2 regions of the Streptomyces sp. NPDC003016 genome follow, and region 1 is predicted to be linked to the other one. Evidence: riboswitches for the same ligand, from Rfam matches in the RefSeq annotation. Region 1 holds a riboswitch; the other holds the start of a gene.

Region 1 (7,572 bases):
CGGCGCGAACGCTGCCGAAGCCACGACCTGGGACCGGGTGGCCGACTGTGAGAGCGGCGGCATGTGGAGCGCCGACCTCGGCAACGGCTACTACGGCGGACTCCAGTTCTCGCCGGAACTCTGGCAGCGCTTCGGCGGTACGGCGTACGCGCCGCGCGCCGACCTCGCCAGCCGCTCGCAGCAGATCCAGGTGGCCGAGAAGGTACTGGCCGAACAGGGACCGCAGGCGTGGCCGAGCTGCGCGCCCATCTCGGGCCTGACGGAGGATGAGGACGCCGCGCCGGGCGGCGGCGCGACCGCCGGGCCGGAAGCCGCGCCGAAGGCCGGCTCCAAGGCCGGCTCCAAGGCCGACACGTCGGCCGAGGCGCCGGCGAGCACTACGGCCCCGAAGGCTTCCTCGGGCGGGAAGGCGGCCGGGGCCGGGAAGTCCGCCGAGCCGGCGACGACCCCGCCGGCCGGCGCTGCCGACTCCGCGGAGGCCGAGGCCGGCGCCGCCGCCGAGAAGCCCGGTGCGCCCGCCCGTGAGGTCGCTGGGGCCACCTCCGAGAAGGGCGCCTCCCAGGGCAGGCACCGCGGCGCGGGGGCCCGGGAGGACGCGGACGTCATATCTGGCGATTCGGGCATCGACCGCGAATCGGGCCGCCATGCCTCGCGAGGTGACGGACCGACACGTGACGCGGTCGACACGTCCGGCGCCCGGGAGCAAGAGCAAGGGCAGGAAGCGGACGCGGGCAAGGGCGAGGACGCGGACCAGGGTTACACCGTCCGCGCCGGCGACAACCTCTGGGCCATCGCCGACGCGCACGACGTGCGCGGCGGCTGGCCGGCGCTCTACGCCGCGAACGAGAAGGCCGTCGGGTCCGATCCGGACCTCATCGTCCCTGGCCAAAGCCTCGATCTGGACTGAAATCGGGGGCAGTTCGGGCCGCTATGTCCCCATTGGTGTCAGTGAGACATGGATCTCTTTGCCTCACTTCACACGGTCGGCCCGAACGGTCCGTCAGTCTCGCCCCTGACCTGCGCGGATGGGGATCAGGGGGGAGGGTAAATGGGTGATATTTCCGCGATGCTCCTCTTTGAACATCACGGGCTCATGTGTTTACGGTCGAACCGCTCGCCACCGCGGGCCCCGTCGACCGTCACGCCGAATCCTGCCGGCGGCCGGGGGGAACTGACGCGTAAAGCGCCGTAGGCAGGAGCGGGGGACCCAGGTAGGCGCCGGGCCCGGACGTCGCAAGACGGACGGAACCGGCTTGGGGTTAAGGCGCGCGACACAGATCGCGCGGCCGGGCACTCATTGGCCCGAACCCGACAGCTCACCTCGTAGGCGTCGGTGAGGAGATGTCGCATGCTGTTTTCCGGCAAGGCCAAGCACCGTCGTCCGTCCAAGGTCACTCGCATCGCCACGTTCGCCGGCATCACCGGCGCCGCTGTCGCCGTCCCGCTGATGGGCGCGACGTCGGCCTCCGCCGCCTCCGTCGAGACCTGGGACGCTGTCGCCCAGTGCGAGTCCGGCGGCAACTGGTCCATCAACACGGGCAACGGTTACTACGGTGGCCTGCAGTTCTCCGCGTCCAGCTGGGCCGCCGCCGGCGGCACGCAGTACGCCCCCACCGCCGACAAGGCATCCAAGGCCCAGCAGATAGCCACCGCCGAGAAGCTCCTCGACATGCAGGGCCCGGGCGCCTGGGCCTGCGCCGGTGCCGGCGGCCTGACCAACGACGGTGTCGACCCGGGTGTCGACACCTCCGGCTCCTCGCAGCAGCAGCAGCAGCAGCCGCAGCAGCAGAAGGCCGCGCCCCAGCCGCAGCAGACGCAGGAGCAGGCCGCCCCGCGCGCCGCCGAGCAGCCCGCCTCGCGCAGCGAGGTCCGCTCCGCGCCGAAGGCCGAGACCGCGAAGCCCGCCGCCCCGAAGACCATCAAGAAGGGCGACGGCGAGTACAAGGTCAAGTCCGGCGACACCCTCGGCAAGATCGCCGAAGCGAAGAAGGTCAAGGGCGGCTGGGAGAAGCTCTTCGAGCTGAACAAGGACATCGTCGACGACGCCGATGTCATCTACGTGGGCCAGCAGCTGCACCTCGGCTGACCCGCCTCCCCTCCGGAGCACCCCGGTCCGGCGCGCTCCCCCGTGCGCGCCGGGCCGGGGTTTCCCCTTTCCCCTTACCGATCAGTAGTCCGGAACGCCGTCCCGCACATCCCAGAGTTACGTCCGCTATTGCGGGGATTCGGGCGTCTTCTTGTCCCAGCGGGCGGGCGAACGGCCGATCGATGCCCCCGAGCCGGTTAGGCTCTTGTCGCAAGGCCAAAGTGACCCTGCACCCCTAGCGTCACATCCCAGAAGGAGATGCTCGTGCCGTCCATCGACGTCGTCGTAGCCCGGGAAATCCTGGACTCCCGAGGCAATCCCACGGTCGAGGTCGAGGTCGGCCTCGACGACGGCAGCACCGGTCGTGCTGCTGTTCCGTCCGGTGCCTCCACCGGAGCGTTCGAGGCCATTGAGCTTCGCGACGGTGACCCGAACCGCTACCAGGGCAAGGGTGTCGAGAAGGCCGTCCTCGCCGTCATCGAGCAGATCGGCCCGGAGCTCGTCGGCTACGACGCCACCGAGCAGCGCCTGATCGACCAGGCCATGTTCGACCTGGACGCCACCGAGAACAAGGGCTCCCTCGGCGCCAACGCCATCCTCGGCGTCTCCCTCGCCGTCGCGCACGCCGCCTCCGAGGCGTCCGACCTCCCCCTCTTCCGCTACCTCGGCGGCCCGAACGCGCACCTGCTGCCCGTTCCGATGATGAACATCCTCAACGGTGGGTCGCACGCCGACTCCAACGTCGACATCCAGGAGTTCATGATCGCGCCGATCGGCGCCGAGTCCTTCTCCGAGGCCCTGCGCTGGGGCACGGAGGTCTACCACACCCTCAAGTCCGTCCTGAAGTCCAAGGGCCTGTCCACCGGCCTCGGCGACGAGGGCGGCTTCGCCCCGAACCTGGACTCCAACCGCGCCGCGCTCGACCTCATCCTGGAGGCGATCAAGCAGGCCGGTTACGTCCCCGGTGAGCAGATCGCGCTCGCGCTCGACGTCGCCGCCTCCGAGTTCTACAAGGACGGCAGTTACGAGTTCGAGGGCAAGTCCCGCTCGGCCGCCGAGATGACGGAGTACTACGAGGAGCTCGTGGCGGCGTACCCGCTCGTCTCCATCGAGGACCCGCTCTACGAGGACGACTGGGCCGGCTGGAAGGCGCTCACCGACAAGCTGGGCACCAAGGTCCAGATCGTCGGCGACGACCTCTTCGTCACCAACCCGGAGCGCCTGGCGCGCGGCATCGAGGAAGGCGCCGCCAACTCGCTGCTCGTCAAGGTCAACCAGATCGGTTCGCTGACCGAGACCCTGGACGCCGTCGAGCTCGCGCAGCGCAACGGCTTCAAGTGCATGATGTCGCACCGCTCCGGCGAGACCGAGGACGTCACCATCGCCGACCTCGCCGTCGCCACCAACTGCGGCCAGATCAAGACCGGCGCCCCGGCCCGCTCCGAGCGCGTCGCCAAGTACAACCAGCTGCTGCGCATCGAGGAGATCCTCGACGACGCGGCGGTGTACGCCGGCCGCTCCGCCTTCCCGCGCTTCAAGGCGTAACCGCGAGGCGCACCAGTCACGGCGCACCAGCCACGGCGTAACAGCACAGCCAGTCGTCCGTACGTCCCCGGCCGCGGTCCCGTACCGTGTCCGGGGACGTACGTGCGTAACGGCAGGGGAGGCGGGAGACATGGCCGGGAAGGACCGGGACCGGTTCTCCACCGCGACCAGGCTGCGGGTGCTCGGCGAGCAGACCGCCGCCCGCGTCTACCGCTCGCAGAACCGCCGTCAGGCCCGCCGCTCCCGGCTCACCGGCCGGGCCGCGCTCCTCGTCCTGGTCCTGTGCTCGCTGATCGTGGCCCTCGCCTATCCGATGCGTCAGTACGTGTCGCAGCGCGGCGAGATCGCCGACCAGCAGCGCAAGATGCGGGAGGCCGGCCGGCGCGTCGAGGAGCTCCGCGACGAGAAGGCCCGGCTCAAGGACGACGCGTACATCGAGCGCCTCGCCCGCGAGCACCTCCACCTCGTACGGCCGGGGGAGACGGGCTTCACCGTCGTCGACCCCGGCGCCCGCGACAAGCGCCGCGACGACCGGGCGGGCACCGGCCGTCCCTGGTACACCAACCTCTGGGACGGTGTCGACCAGGCCGACCGCCCGGCCGGGTGACCGGCGGTCAGCAGCGCAGCAACCAGTCATCAGCAGTCACGACACACACGAAGGCACGAACGCACGCATGGACGCCGCACCCCCGACCACCCCGCGCACCGAGCCCACCGAGGCGGACATCGCCGCGTTCAAGCTGCAGCTGGGCCGCCCGCCGCGCGGACTGCGCGCCATCGCGCACCGCTGCCCGTGCGGACAGCCGGACGTGGTCGAGACGGCCCCGCGCCTGGAGGACGGCACGCCGTTCCCGACGCTGTACTACCTGACCTGCCCGCGCGCTGCCGGGGCGATCGGCACCCTGGAGGGCTCCGGCCTGATGAAGGAGATGCAGGACCGCCTCGCCGAGGACCCCGAGCTGGCCGCCGCCTACCGCGCCGCCCACGAGGACTACATCCGGCGCCGCGACGCGATCGAGGTGCTCCAGGGCTTCCCGAGCGCCGGCGGCATGCCGGACCGCGTGAAGTGCCTGCACGTCCTGGTCGGCCACGCGCTGGCGGCCGGCCCCGGGGTGAACCCGTTCGGCGACGAGGCGCTCGCGCTGCTGCCCGAGTGGTGGGCCAAGGGCCCGTGCGTGACGCCGTGCGCCGAGGGCGACACCGGCCAGGAGGACGCCAAGTGACCCGGGTGGCCGCCATCGACTGCGGTACGAACTCCATCCGCCTGCTCGTCGCCGACGCCGACCCCGCCACGGGCGAGCTGACCGACATCGACCGCCGGATGCGGATCGTGCGGCTCGGCCAGGACGTCGACCGCACCGGGCGCCTGGCCCCCGAGGCGCTGGAGCGCACCTTCGCCGCCTGCCGCGAGTACGCCGAGGCCATCGCGGCGCACGGCGTCGAGAAGGTCAGGTTCGTCGCCACCTCGGCCTCCCGCGACGCCGAGAACCGCGAGGACTTCGTACGCGGCGTCCACGACATCCTGGGCGTGGAGCCCGAGGTGATCACCGGTGACCAGGAGGCCGAGTTCTCCTTCACCGGCGCGACCAGGGAGCTGACCGGCCGCGAGGACCTGACCGGGCCCTACCTCGTCGTGGACATCGGCGGCGGCTCCACGGAGTTCGTCACCGGCGACGACCGGGTACGGGCGGCCCGCTCCGTCGACATCGGCTGCGTACGGATGACCGAGCGCCACCTCGTACGGGACGGCGTCGTCACCGACCCGCCCACCCCCGGGCAGACCGCCGCGATCCGCGCCGACATCCGCGCCGCGCTCGACCTCGCCGAGGAGACGGTGCCGCTGCGCGAGGCGCACACCCTCGTCGGACTCGCGGGTTCGGTGACGACCGTGGCCGGGATCGCGCTGGGCCTCGAAACGTACGACTCGGCGGCGATCCACCACTCCCGCATTCCGTACGAGCGGGTCGCGGAGATCACCGACCGGCTGCTCTCCTCGACGCACGACGAGCGGGCCGCGATCCCCGTCATGCACCCGGGCCGGGTGGACGTCATCGCGGCCGGCGCGCTCGTACTGCTGGAGGTCATGGAGCGGACCGGGGCCCGGGAGGTCGTGGTCAGCGAACACGACATCCTCGACGGGATCGGCTGGTCCATCGCCTGAGCGGGCGCCCGGACCCCGGGGCGGCGGGACCCCGCCCGGAGAGGCTCCGGGCGGGGTCCGCAGGCCCTCCCCGGGGCCTCCCCGAGCCCTCCCCGGGCATCGCGGAGGCTCCCCGTCGGCGAACTTCGTGAAGTTCTTCACAAGGAATTGGGGGCTGTCGGCCTCCGATCGGGGGTCCGGGGCCCCGTCCGCGGCCCAACTCGGGTGCGCCACTCGCATTTCGGACGGTTCCGGGCGCGTTGCGCCGAGGTGAAACAGGCCGGTGGTACAGCCCCCGAAAAGTCCCGAACCACAAGCTCACGAGGGGTTTTCAACGCTCTGTCGTACACCGTGGTTCCCCTGCCGCACCATGACCTGTGTCACGTGGGCGGCGGAGTGTAGCAGAGGTGCCCCGGATGCTTGTGAAGGGGCTCACGAGCCACCCCCCTCCGAGGGGTGGATACTCGATGGCATGAGCACCACGGAGCGTCCCAGGATCCTCGTAGTAGGCGGTGGGTACGTAGGCCTGTACGCAGCTCGACGCATCCTCAAGAAGATGCGTTACGCGGAAGCGACCGTCACGGTCGTCGACCCGCGCTCGTACATGACGTACCAGCCCTTCCTCCCCGAAGCCGCCGCCGGCAGCATCTCGCCGAGGCACGTCGTCGTACCCCTGCGACGCGTCCTGCCCAAGGCCGAGGTGCTCACCGGTCGGGTCACCACCATCGATCAGGACCGCAAGGTCGCCACGGTCGCGCCGCTCGTCGGCGAGGCCTACGAGCTGCCCTTCGACTACCTGGTCGTCGCGCTCGGCGCGGTTTCCCGCACCTTCCCGATCCCCGGCCTGGCCGAGCAGGGCATCGGCATGAAGGGCGTGGAGGAGGCCATCGGCCTCCGCAACCACGTCCTGGAACAGCTGGACAAGGCCGACTCCACGACCGACGAGGACGTCCGCCGCAAGGCGCTGACCTTCGTCTTCGTGGGTGGCGGCTTCGCCGGCGCCGAGACCATCGGCGAGGTGGAGGACATGGCCCGCGACGCGGCCAAGTACTACACCAACGTCAAGCGCGAGGACATGCGCTTCCTGCTGGTCGACGTGGCCGACAAGATCCTCCCCGAGGTCGGGCCCGAGCTCGGCAAGTGGGGCAAGGAGCACCTCGAAGGCCGCGGTATCGAGGTCTACCTCAAGACCGGCATGGACTCCTGCGTGGACGGCCACGTGGTGCTGAACAACGGCCTGGAGGTCGACTCCAGCACCATCGTGTGGACCGCCGGCGTGAAGCCGAACCCGGCGCTGGCCCGCTACGGCCTGCCGCTCGGCCCGCGCGGTCACGTGGACACGTCCGAGAAGCTCCAGGTGCAGGGCACCGACTACATCTGGGCCGCCGGCGACAACGCCCAGGTCCCGGACATCGCCGCCCGCAAGGCCGGCGTCGAGAACGCCTGGTGCCCGCCGAACGCCCAGCACGCGCTGCGCCAGGCCAAGGTCCTCGGCGACAACGTCATCTCCGGGATGCGCGGCTTCCCGCAGAAGGACTACAGCCACGCCAACAAGGGTGCGGTCGCCGGTCTCGGCCTGCACAAGGGCGTCGCGATGATCGTCATGGGCAAGATGAAGATCAAGCTCAAGGGCCGTCTCGCCTGGTACATGCACCGTGGCTACCACGGTCTGGCCGTGCCCACCTGGAACCGCAAGATCCGCGTCGTCGCCGACTGGACCCTCGCGATGTTCCTCAAGCGCGAGGTCGTCTCGCTCGGCGCCATGGAGACTCCGCGCGAGGAGTTCTACGAGGCCGCCAAG
Region 2 (7,572 bases), on a different contig from region 1:
TCGTCATCGGGGCGTTCCGGGAGGCCGCCGAGCAGGAGAGGTCGCTCGAAGGTGTCGCGCAGCGGCTGGAGCGGGCACTCATGCGGGAGGGCGCGCGGCGGGACGGGCTGGACGCCTTCGAGGGGTTCACGACCGCCGTGCTCGCCGAGATCCCGCGCGGTCAGGGCGTCGTACGGCTGGTCAACCGCGGCCATCCGGAACCGCTCATGCTGTACGCCGACGGGGATCTCACGGAGATCGTGCCGACCGAGGCCGCGCTGCCGCTGGGGATGGGCGAGCTGGCGGCCTGGCCCGACCGGGCCCAGGAATGCGCGTTCCCGCCGGGCGCCACGCTGCTGCTCTTCACGGACGGCCTCTCCGAGGCCAGGAACGCCGCCGGTGTCTTCTACGATCCGCCCGCGCGGCTGCGCGGGCGGATCTTCCCGGGACCCGAGGAGCTGCTGGACGCGATCACCGACGACGTACGGCTGCACACGCACGGGGCCGCCACGGACGACATGGCCCTGCTGGCGGTCGCACGGCCCGCCGAGGGGCAGCCGGACCGCCGTCGGACCGTGAGCCTGGTCAGGCGGGTGGCGGCGCACTCGCCGCACCTGTCGCACCCGCCTCTCCCGTCGCACTCGTCGCACTCGTCGCACCGAACCAGTGCAGACCCTGGCCGTGCGGAGCCGTGAAGGCGACCGCGCGCTCGTCGAGGGCGAGGGTGAGCAGGTGCTCGTCGTCGGGGGCGGGGGCATCGAGCCAGGGCAGCACGGTGTGGTGCTCGTTGGAGATCCAGTGGCCCGGCAGCGCGCGGACGAGCGCGGCGAACTCCTCGCGGCGGGCGAGCGGCAGGTAGGTCAGTACGGCGGTGTGGAAGACGACCAGGGTGGCGTCCGCCGGGGCGTCGGCGGCCAGCGCCGGGAGGTGGTCGACGAGGTCGCCGCGGACGATGCGGGGGCGGGGCGCCGTACGTACGGCCTCGATGGCGGCGAGCTGCTGGCGCGGGCGCTCCGCACGGCCCGGCCAGATCAGCGACTGGAGCCAGCGGACGTCGTCCTCGTCGGTGGGGTCGAGGGGGTCGAGGTCGATGCCGGCGCGCCAGGCGATGTCGGGCAGCGCGGTGGGCAGGGGCACGGGACCCTCCGTACGGCAGTCGAAGGTGACGGGGGAGGAGCCCAGGACGGCGCCGCCGTCGTAGCGGTAGGCGTAGCGGTCGGGGTGGAGGCACAGGCCGGCGGAGGCGCCGACCTCGATGAGGGCGAGGGGCTGCGGGAGCGCGGCGAGGAGGGGCAGCAGGGTGGCGCAGCGGGCGGGCTCGTTGGTCTGGGTGAAGCGGGTCAGCACGACGGCGCGTACGGCGTCCCAGTGGGCCAGGGTCCAGGCGCGGAAGGACACCCACCGCTCGTGGGGGCCGCCGAGGAAACGGACGGCGGCGAGGAGGAGGTTGGGCTGCTGCTTGTTGCCGGGCGGCAGGGCGGCGATGAGGGCGCAGAGCTCCTCGTCCTCGCTGATGCGGGCGGTGAGTTCGGCGTAGCCGGGGGAGACGCCCTGCGCCTGCTGTTCGGAGAACTCGCGGTAGCGGCCGGCCACGGACCGCGTGCTGTTGGCAACCATGGTGACGAAGCTAGTCCGGCGACACTGTGTAGTCGTAAGACGCCCCTGCGCATAACAATTGACGAACCGTCACCACTTCGAGGTTTCGGAATGTCGATCGGGGGCATGGCAACTCGCCCCGCTGTGACCATATGTGTGGCGATTGGTCCGTGCCAATATCGTTAACGATCACCTGGAACGGCTTGGAAAGCGGACCCGGTGTCTATTAACGTTCGATAACGCAGCGCGGTCGTCCCAGTCGTCACAAGAGACGACACCGTGCGCACGCGCCGAATTCCGCAAGGGAACCGGGGAACCACGTTCCTTGGGGTGAATCGGACTCCTTCGTACCTACGAGGAGGCCCGTAGGAGACCTTCCTGCTCCGAACCCGTCAGCTAACCCGGTAGGCGAGAAGGAAGGAAAGGAGCACGCCTCCGTGGCGTCCAACAGGCCTGCCCCCGAAGCACCCCTGCCCTCTTACGGGTACGAGGTACCGAACGTTCCGAACGCCGCCGGGATTCCCGGTGGCGCCGAGGGAACCTGGGGAGAGTGGAACCCCACCGAGGAGTCCATCCGGCCCGTACGCGGCCGTCATCGCGTCGTCAAGCAGCGCGGCGGAATCGGCCGCAGTTCCACCGTTCTCGGTGTCGGCGTCATCGCCGCGGTCGGCGCGGGCGGCATAGCCACCGCGCAGGACAAGCCGGCCGTCTCGATCTCCCTTCCCGACGCGATAGCGGACTCGCTGCCCGACGCCGAGTCCCTTCCCGGCATAGGCTCCTTGATGTCCGACGACGCGGGCTCCGGATCGGGCTCCGGCGTTCAGGCGGGTACGGGCACGGCGGGCGAAACGATCCTGGCGGCCGCCCCGCTCACCACCGCGGGCGTCACCACCGCCGACGCGCGGCAGGGCACCACCGACGCGGGCGAGGCGCTGCGCGCCCGCATCCTCCAGCAGGCCGAGCAGCAGCAGGACGCCGCCGACGCCGAGGCCAAGGTGGCCGCCGAGGCGAAGGCCGCCGAGCAGGCCGCGGCCGAGGCGGCCGAGCAGCAGAGCGCGGCGGAGGCCAAGGCCGAGGAGGAGAAGCGGAAGGCCGAGGAGGAGAAGCGACAGGCGGAGGAAGAGGCCGCGCGCAAGGCCGAGCAGGAGCGGCTCGCCAAGCTGGCCGCCAGCTACTCGCTGCCGACCTCGTCGTACACGCTCACCTCCACCTACGGCCAGTCCGGCTCGATGTGGTCCTCCGGCCAGCACACCGGCCTGGACTTCGCCGCCCCGACGGGTACGCCGGTCAAGGCCGTGCACGGCGGCACCATCACGTCGGCGGGCTGGTCGGGTGCGTACGGCTACCGCATCGTCCTGGAGCTCCCGGACGGCACGGAGGTCTGGTACTGCCACCTCTCCTCGATGACCGCCACCTCCGGGGAGGTCGGAACGGGCGACGTCATCGGCCGCGTGGGCGCCACCGGCAATGTGACGGGAGCGCACCTCCACCTCGAAGTGCACACGCCCGGCGGCGCCGGCGTCGACCCGGCCGCGTGGCTGCGGGACAAGGGCCTCACGGTCTGACGGCCGGCCGGTGGCCCGGACGGCCTGCTGCCCCGGACGGCCCGGTGGTCCGGTGGTCCGGTGGCCTGACGGTATGTCCCGCGGTTCCCCTCAGTCCCCGGCAGTCCTGGCACACACCCCCCGTCGCCAGGGCTGCCGGCTCTGTTACCGCTGCTGCCGGTACGGGTTGTAGACGGCGTGGTCCCGGTGCGGGGCGGGGCGCTGGGGCGGCGGTCCGTACCACGGCGCCGGTGACGGCCGTGGGTGCGGCCGGGACTGCCGCGGGGGCGGTGGCGGGGCCCATGCCCGGCTCGTCGCCCACGCCGCGTACTCCAGCGCCGGTCCGGCCACGTCCCTGCGCTGCCACAGGTGGTGCAGCAGCTCCTGCTCGCGTGCCGCGAAGTCCGGGCCCACCGCGCCGCGGTGGGCCCGGTGGCGCAGGAAGGCCAGGGACGTCGCGAAGACCTCGTACTCGGCGACGGCACGGGCGGCGGCACGGGCGGCGGCCCGGGACGGGGCCCGCCCGCCGGATGCTGCCCGGCTTCCGTACGCACTGCCCCCGTACGCACTGCCCCCGTACGGACCGCTCCCGTGCGGACCGTTTCCGTTTCCGTTTCCGTACGTACCGCTCCCGTACGCGCGCGCCGCCGCGTCCCGTGCCAGCGAACGGGCCCGCATCGAGGCGAGCGTGAACGGCTCGGCCGGCCGCAGCCAGCCGGCGGCGGCGTAGGCGGGCAGCTCGGCGGCGATCGTGCGCAGCTCGCGCTGGCGTGTCCAGATCACCAGCCAGGTCAGCAGCGCGAAGGCGGGGACCATGAAGGCGGCGTACACCGCGTAGAAGCCGTACGTCCCGAAGACCGCGGAACCGTTCCACAGGGCGTGCACGCCCATCGCGAGCACCAGACCGAGCAGCGGCAGCGCGATCCGCCGCCACCGGCCCGGGCGTCGCTGCGGTGCGAGCGCGGCGAGCCCGAAGCCGATGCCCGTCAACACCGTGAACAGCGGGTGCGCGAACGGCGACATCACGATGCGTACGAAGAAGGTCGCCGCGGTCACCGAGGCGAGGCCGTAGGCGCCCGCCTCCTGGTCCTGGCCGAAGGCGGTGCCGAGGTAGAGGATGTTCTCGGTGAAGGCGAAGCCGGTCGCCGTGAAGCCGGCGACGACCACTCCGTCGACGATGCCGGTGAAGTCCCGTCTGCGGAACAGGAAGATCAGCAGTATCGCCACCGCCTTCGCGCTCTCCTCGACGACCGGGGCTATCACCGTCGCGCCCAGGGATTCGGCCCCCGCCGGGTCGGCGGTGGCCGTGGCTATCCAGCGGGTCGCGAAACTGTTCGCGATGATCGCGACGAGGGCCGCGGCGAACGCGCCCCAGGCGAAGGCGAAGGCGAGGTTCCGCCAGGGTTCGGGCTCCACCCGGTCCAGCCAGCGGAACGCGGCGGCCAGCAGCGGCACCGGCAGCACCGCCAGTCCCAGGCCGACCAGGAAGCCCTGGGTGCCGGTCTGGTCGCGGACGATCGCCAGGATCACCAGGGCACAGAGCGCGAGCAGCGTGATCACCGCGCCCGCGCGCACCGCCCTGGTGCGCCACCAGGCGCGGCGCGGCTTGTAGCGCCAGTGCGCAGGCGGCGGTACGGCGGTGAACTGCGGCTGCTGCTCACAGTCCGGGACCGCCGGGTGGTGCCGGGGGTGCGGAGGCGACTCGTACACCCGACGACCCTAACGAGAGGCACTGACAGCCGTGACAGCCGGTGATGCCCAGGAGTTCTGCCTGCTGGCTCTGCCTGCCGGTTCTGCCCACGGGTACTACTTGCGGCTGCTACTTGCGGCGGAACAGCAGGTCGTGCACGACATGGCCCTTGTCGAGCCCTTGTCCCTCGAAGCGGGTGAGCGGCCGGAATCCGGGCCTGGGCGCGTAGCCGCCGTCCGGCACGGTGTTCTCGAAGTCGGGGTGCGCGGTGAGCACTTCCAGCATCTGCTCGGCGTACGGCTCCCAGTCGGTCGCGCAGTGCAGGATCGCGCCGGGCGCGAGGCTGGGCGCGGCGAGGGAGAGGAATTCGGGCTGGATGAGGCGCCGCTTGTGGTGGCGCTTCTTCGGCCACGGGTCGGGGAAGTAGACGCGCAGCCCGGCGAGGGAGGCGGGCGGCAGCATCTCGCGGAGCAGGATGATCGCGTCGCCGTTGGCGACCCGGACGTTGGTGAGACCGGCGCGCTCGGCGAGACCGAGCAGGTTGCCCTGCCCGGGTGTGTGCACGTCGACGGCGAGGATGCCGGTGCCGGGGGCTTCGGCGGCCATCTGCGCGGTGGCTTCGCCCATGCCGAACCCGATCTCCAGCACCACCGGCATTTCGCGGCCGCCGAAGAGCTCGTCGAGGTCGAGGACGCGCTGCCCGTCGATGTCCAGGCCCCACTGGGGCCAGAGCCGCTCCAGTGCCTCGGCCTGCCCCGTGGTCACCCGGCTGCGCCGCGGCTGGAAGCTGCGGATCCGCCGCTCGTGGTGCGACCCGGCGGGGTCGGGCGCGGGACCGCCGGGGAAGCGGGGCTCGCCCTTCGCTCGGTGGAAGGGGGAGACGTGGTGGGCGGCGTCGGGACGGACGCTGGAGGACTCAGACACAATGCCCCGATTCTACGGCGCGACGGGCAGGGGGAAAGCGCCGCAGGCCCCGGAGAACGGGAGGCCCCGGAGGGCGGGAGGCCCCGAAGCGCCGCAGGCCCCGGAGAGTGGCGGCCTACCTCACTCCTTGCGCCCCCTGTGCCCCTAGTGCCCCCTGCGCCCCCAGTGCTCCCAGCGCCCGCCGCGCCACCCGTCTGCCGATCGGGAGCGAGGCGGTGGCCGCCGGGGACGGGGCGTTCAGAACATGGATCATGCGCGGTGTCTCCCGGATCAGGAAGTCGTCGACCAGTGTTCCGTCCCGCAGCACCGCCTGCGCCCGTACCCCCGCCGGCGCCACCCGAAGATCCGCCTCCGTGACCTCCGGCAGCAGCCGCCGCACCGCCTCCGTGAAGGCGCGCTTCGACACCGAGCGGTGCAGTTCGCCCGCGCCGTACCGCCAGTGGCGCCGCGCTATCCGCCAGGAGCCCGGCCAGCCGAGCGTCCCGGCCAGCTCGCGCGGCCGTATCACCGACCAGGTGTACCCCTCCCGGGCCAGCGCCGGCACCGCGTTCGGGCCGACGTGCACGCCGCCGTCGATGCCCCGTGTCAGGTGCACCCCCAGGAAGGGGAACGCCGGATCCGGCACCGGATAGACCAGGCCGCGCACCAGCTCCGGCCGGGCCAGCTCGTAGTACTCGCCCCGGAACGGGACGATCCGTACACCCGGGTCGTCACCCGCCAGCCGCGCCACCCGGTCGCAGTGCAGCCCCGCGCAGTTCACCAGGACCCGCGCCCGCACCACCGCCCCGTCCGCCGTACGCACGGCGACACCCCAGGGGCGCCGGTCGACGACGGCCACCTCCGCGCCGTACCGGATCTCCGCGCCCGACGTGCCCAGGCTCTCCGCGAGCTGCGCCGCGACCGCCCCGTAGTCGCACACGCCGGTCGTGGCCACCTGGATCGCGGCCAGGCCCCGTATCTTCGGCTCGTACTCCGCTATCTGGGCGGGACCGAGCTCCCGCACCGGAATGCCGTTCTCCCGGCCGCGCTGCACCAGGGCGTGCAGCCGCGGCAGCTCCGCCCGCTCCGTCGCGACGATGAGCTTGCCGGTGACCTCGTGCGCGATGCCGTACTCCGCGCAGAACTTGACCATCTCGGCCGCGCCCCGCACCGCGTACCGGGCCTTGAGCGAGCCCGGCCGGTAGTAGATGCCGCTGTGGATGACGCCGCTGTTGCGCCCGGTCTGGTGCAGGGCGGGACCCTGCTCCTTCTCCAGCACCGTCACGCGCGTGCCCGGCGCGGCGCGCGTGACGGCGTACGCCGCCGAGAGGCCGACGATTCCCGCACCGATCACCAGCACGTCGCAGTCGTAACGGCCATAGCGGTCGTACGGCATCGCTTCACCTCCCACCACGGCCGTGTCGGGGTCCGTGTCCTCCCGGAGAGCGCCCCGGACTCCCGATGATGCACTGACCCACTGACAACGCCTTCAAACCACCGCCAGGGCCGCCCCTTCCCCCTGCGGCTGCCCCTGCCCCTGCCCTACGCCGGTGCCACCAGCAACGGCCGTGCCCGCTCGCGCAGCTCCGCGACCCGCGGCTCGTCACCGTACGGCTCCAGCCGGTGCAGCAGGTCCCGTACGTACTCGGTCGTCCGCGCCGACGAGATCCGCCCCGCGACCTCCACCGCCCGCGTACCCGCCGCGCACGCCGCGTCCAGGTTCCCCGACTCCAGTTCGGCGACGGCCGACACCACCAGGCGCAGGCCGTGCGAGCGTACGAACTCCTCCGTCGGCCGCGACAGCGCCTGTTCTGTGAACCGCCGTACCTGCCGGGGCGCCTTCAGATCGCGGTAGCACTC

The links. Region 1 has a riboswitch for cyclic di-AMP ahead of ACWDZ4_RS06045 (transglycosylase family protein). Riboswitches for the same ligand answer to the same signal wherever they lie in the genome.
Region 2: another riboswitch for cyclic di-AMP. It lies ahead of ACWDZ4_RS11545 (M23 family metallopeptidase); the one in region 1 lies ahead of ACWDZ4_RS06045 (transglycosylase family protein).

The regions. Positions count from the first base shown of each region.
Region 1 is NZ_JBSFTV010000005.1:155,489-163,060, forward strand. Features, by position in the region: gene ACWDZ4_RS06040 (transglycosylase family protein) at 1-907, shown strand, start outside; cyclic di-AMP (ydaO/yuaA leader) riboswitch at 1,175-1,345, shown strand; gene ACWDZ4_RS06045 (transglycosylase family protein) at 1,349-2,086, shown strand; gene eno (phosphopyruvate hydratase) at 2,345-3,631, shown strand; gene ACWDZ4_RS06055 (FtsB family cell division protein) at 3,762-4,238, shown strand; gene ACWDZ4_RS06060 (DUF501 domain-containing protein) at 4,306-4,854, shown strand; gene ACWDZ4_RS06065 (Ppx/GppA phosphatase family protein) at 4,851-5,792, shown strand; gene ACWDZ4_RS06070 (NAD(P)/FAD-dependent oxidoreductase) at 6,244-7,572, shown strand, end outside.
Region 2 is NZ_JBSFTV010000010.1:184,724-192,295, forward strand. Features, by position in the region: gene ACWDZ4_RS11535 (PP2C family protein-serine/threonine phosphatase) at 1-674, shown strand, start outside; gene ACWDZ4_RS11540 (DUF2332 domain-containing protein) at 565-1,596, opposite strand; cyclic di-AMP (ydaO/yuaA leader) riboswitch at 1,854-2,001, shown strand; gene ACWDZ4_RS11545 (M23 family metallopeptidase) at 2,013-3,140, shown strand; gene ACWDZ4_RS11550 (PrsW family intramembrane metalloprotease) at 3,285-4,829, opposite strand; gene trmB (tRNA (guanosine(46)-N7)-methyltransferase TrmB) at 4,939-5,733, opposite strand; gene lhgO (L-2-hydroxyglutarate oxidase) at 5,849-7,108, opposite strand; gene ACWDZ4_RS11565 (MFS transporter) at 7,255-7,572, opposite strand, start outside.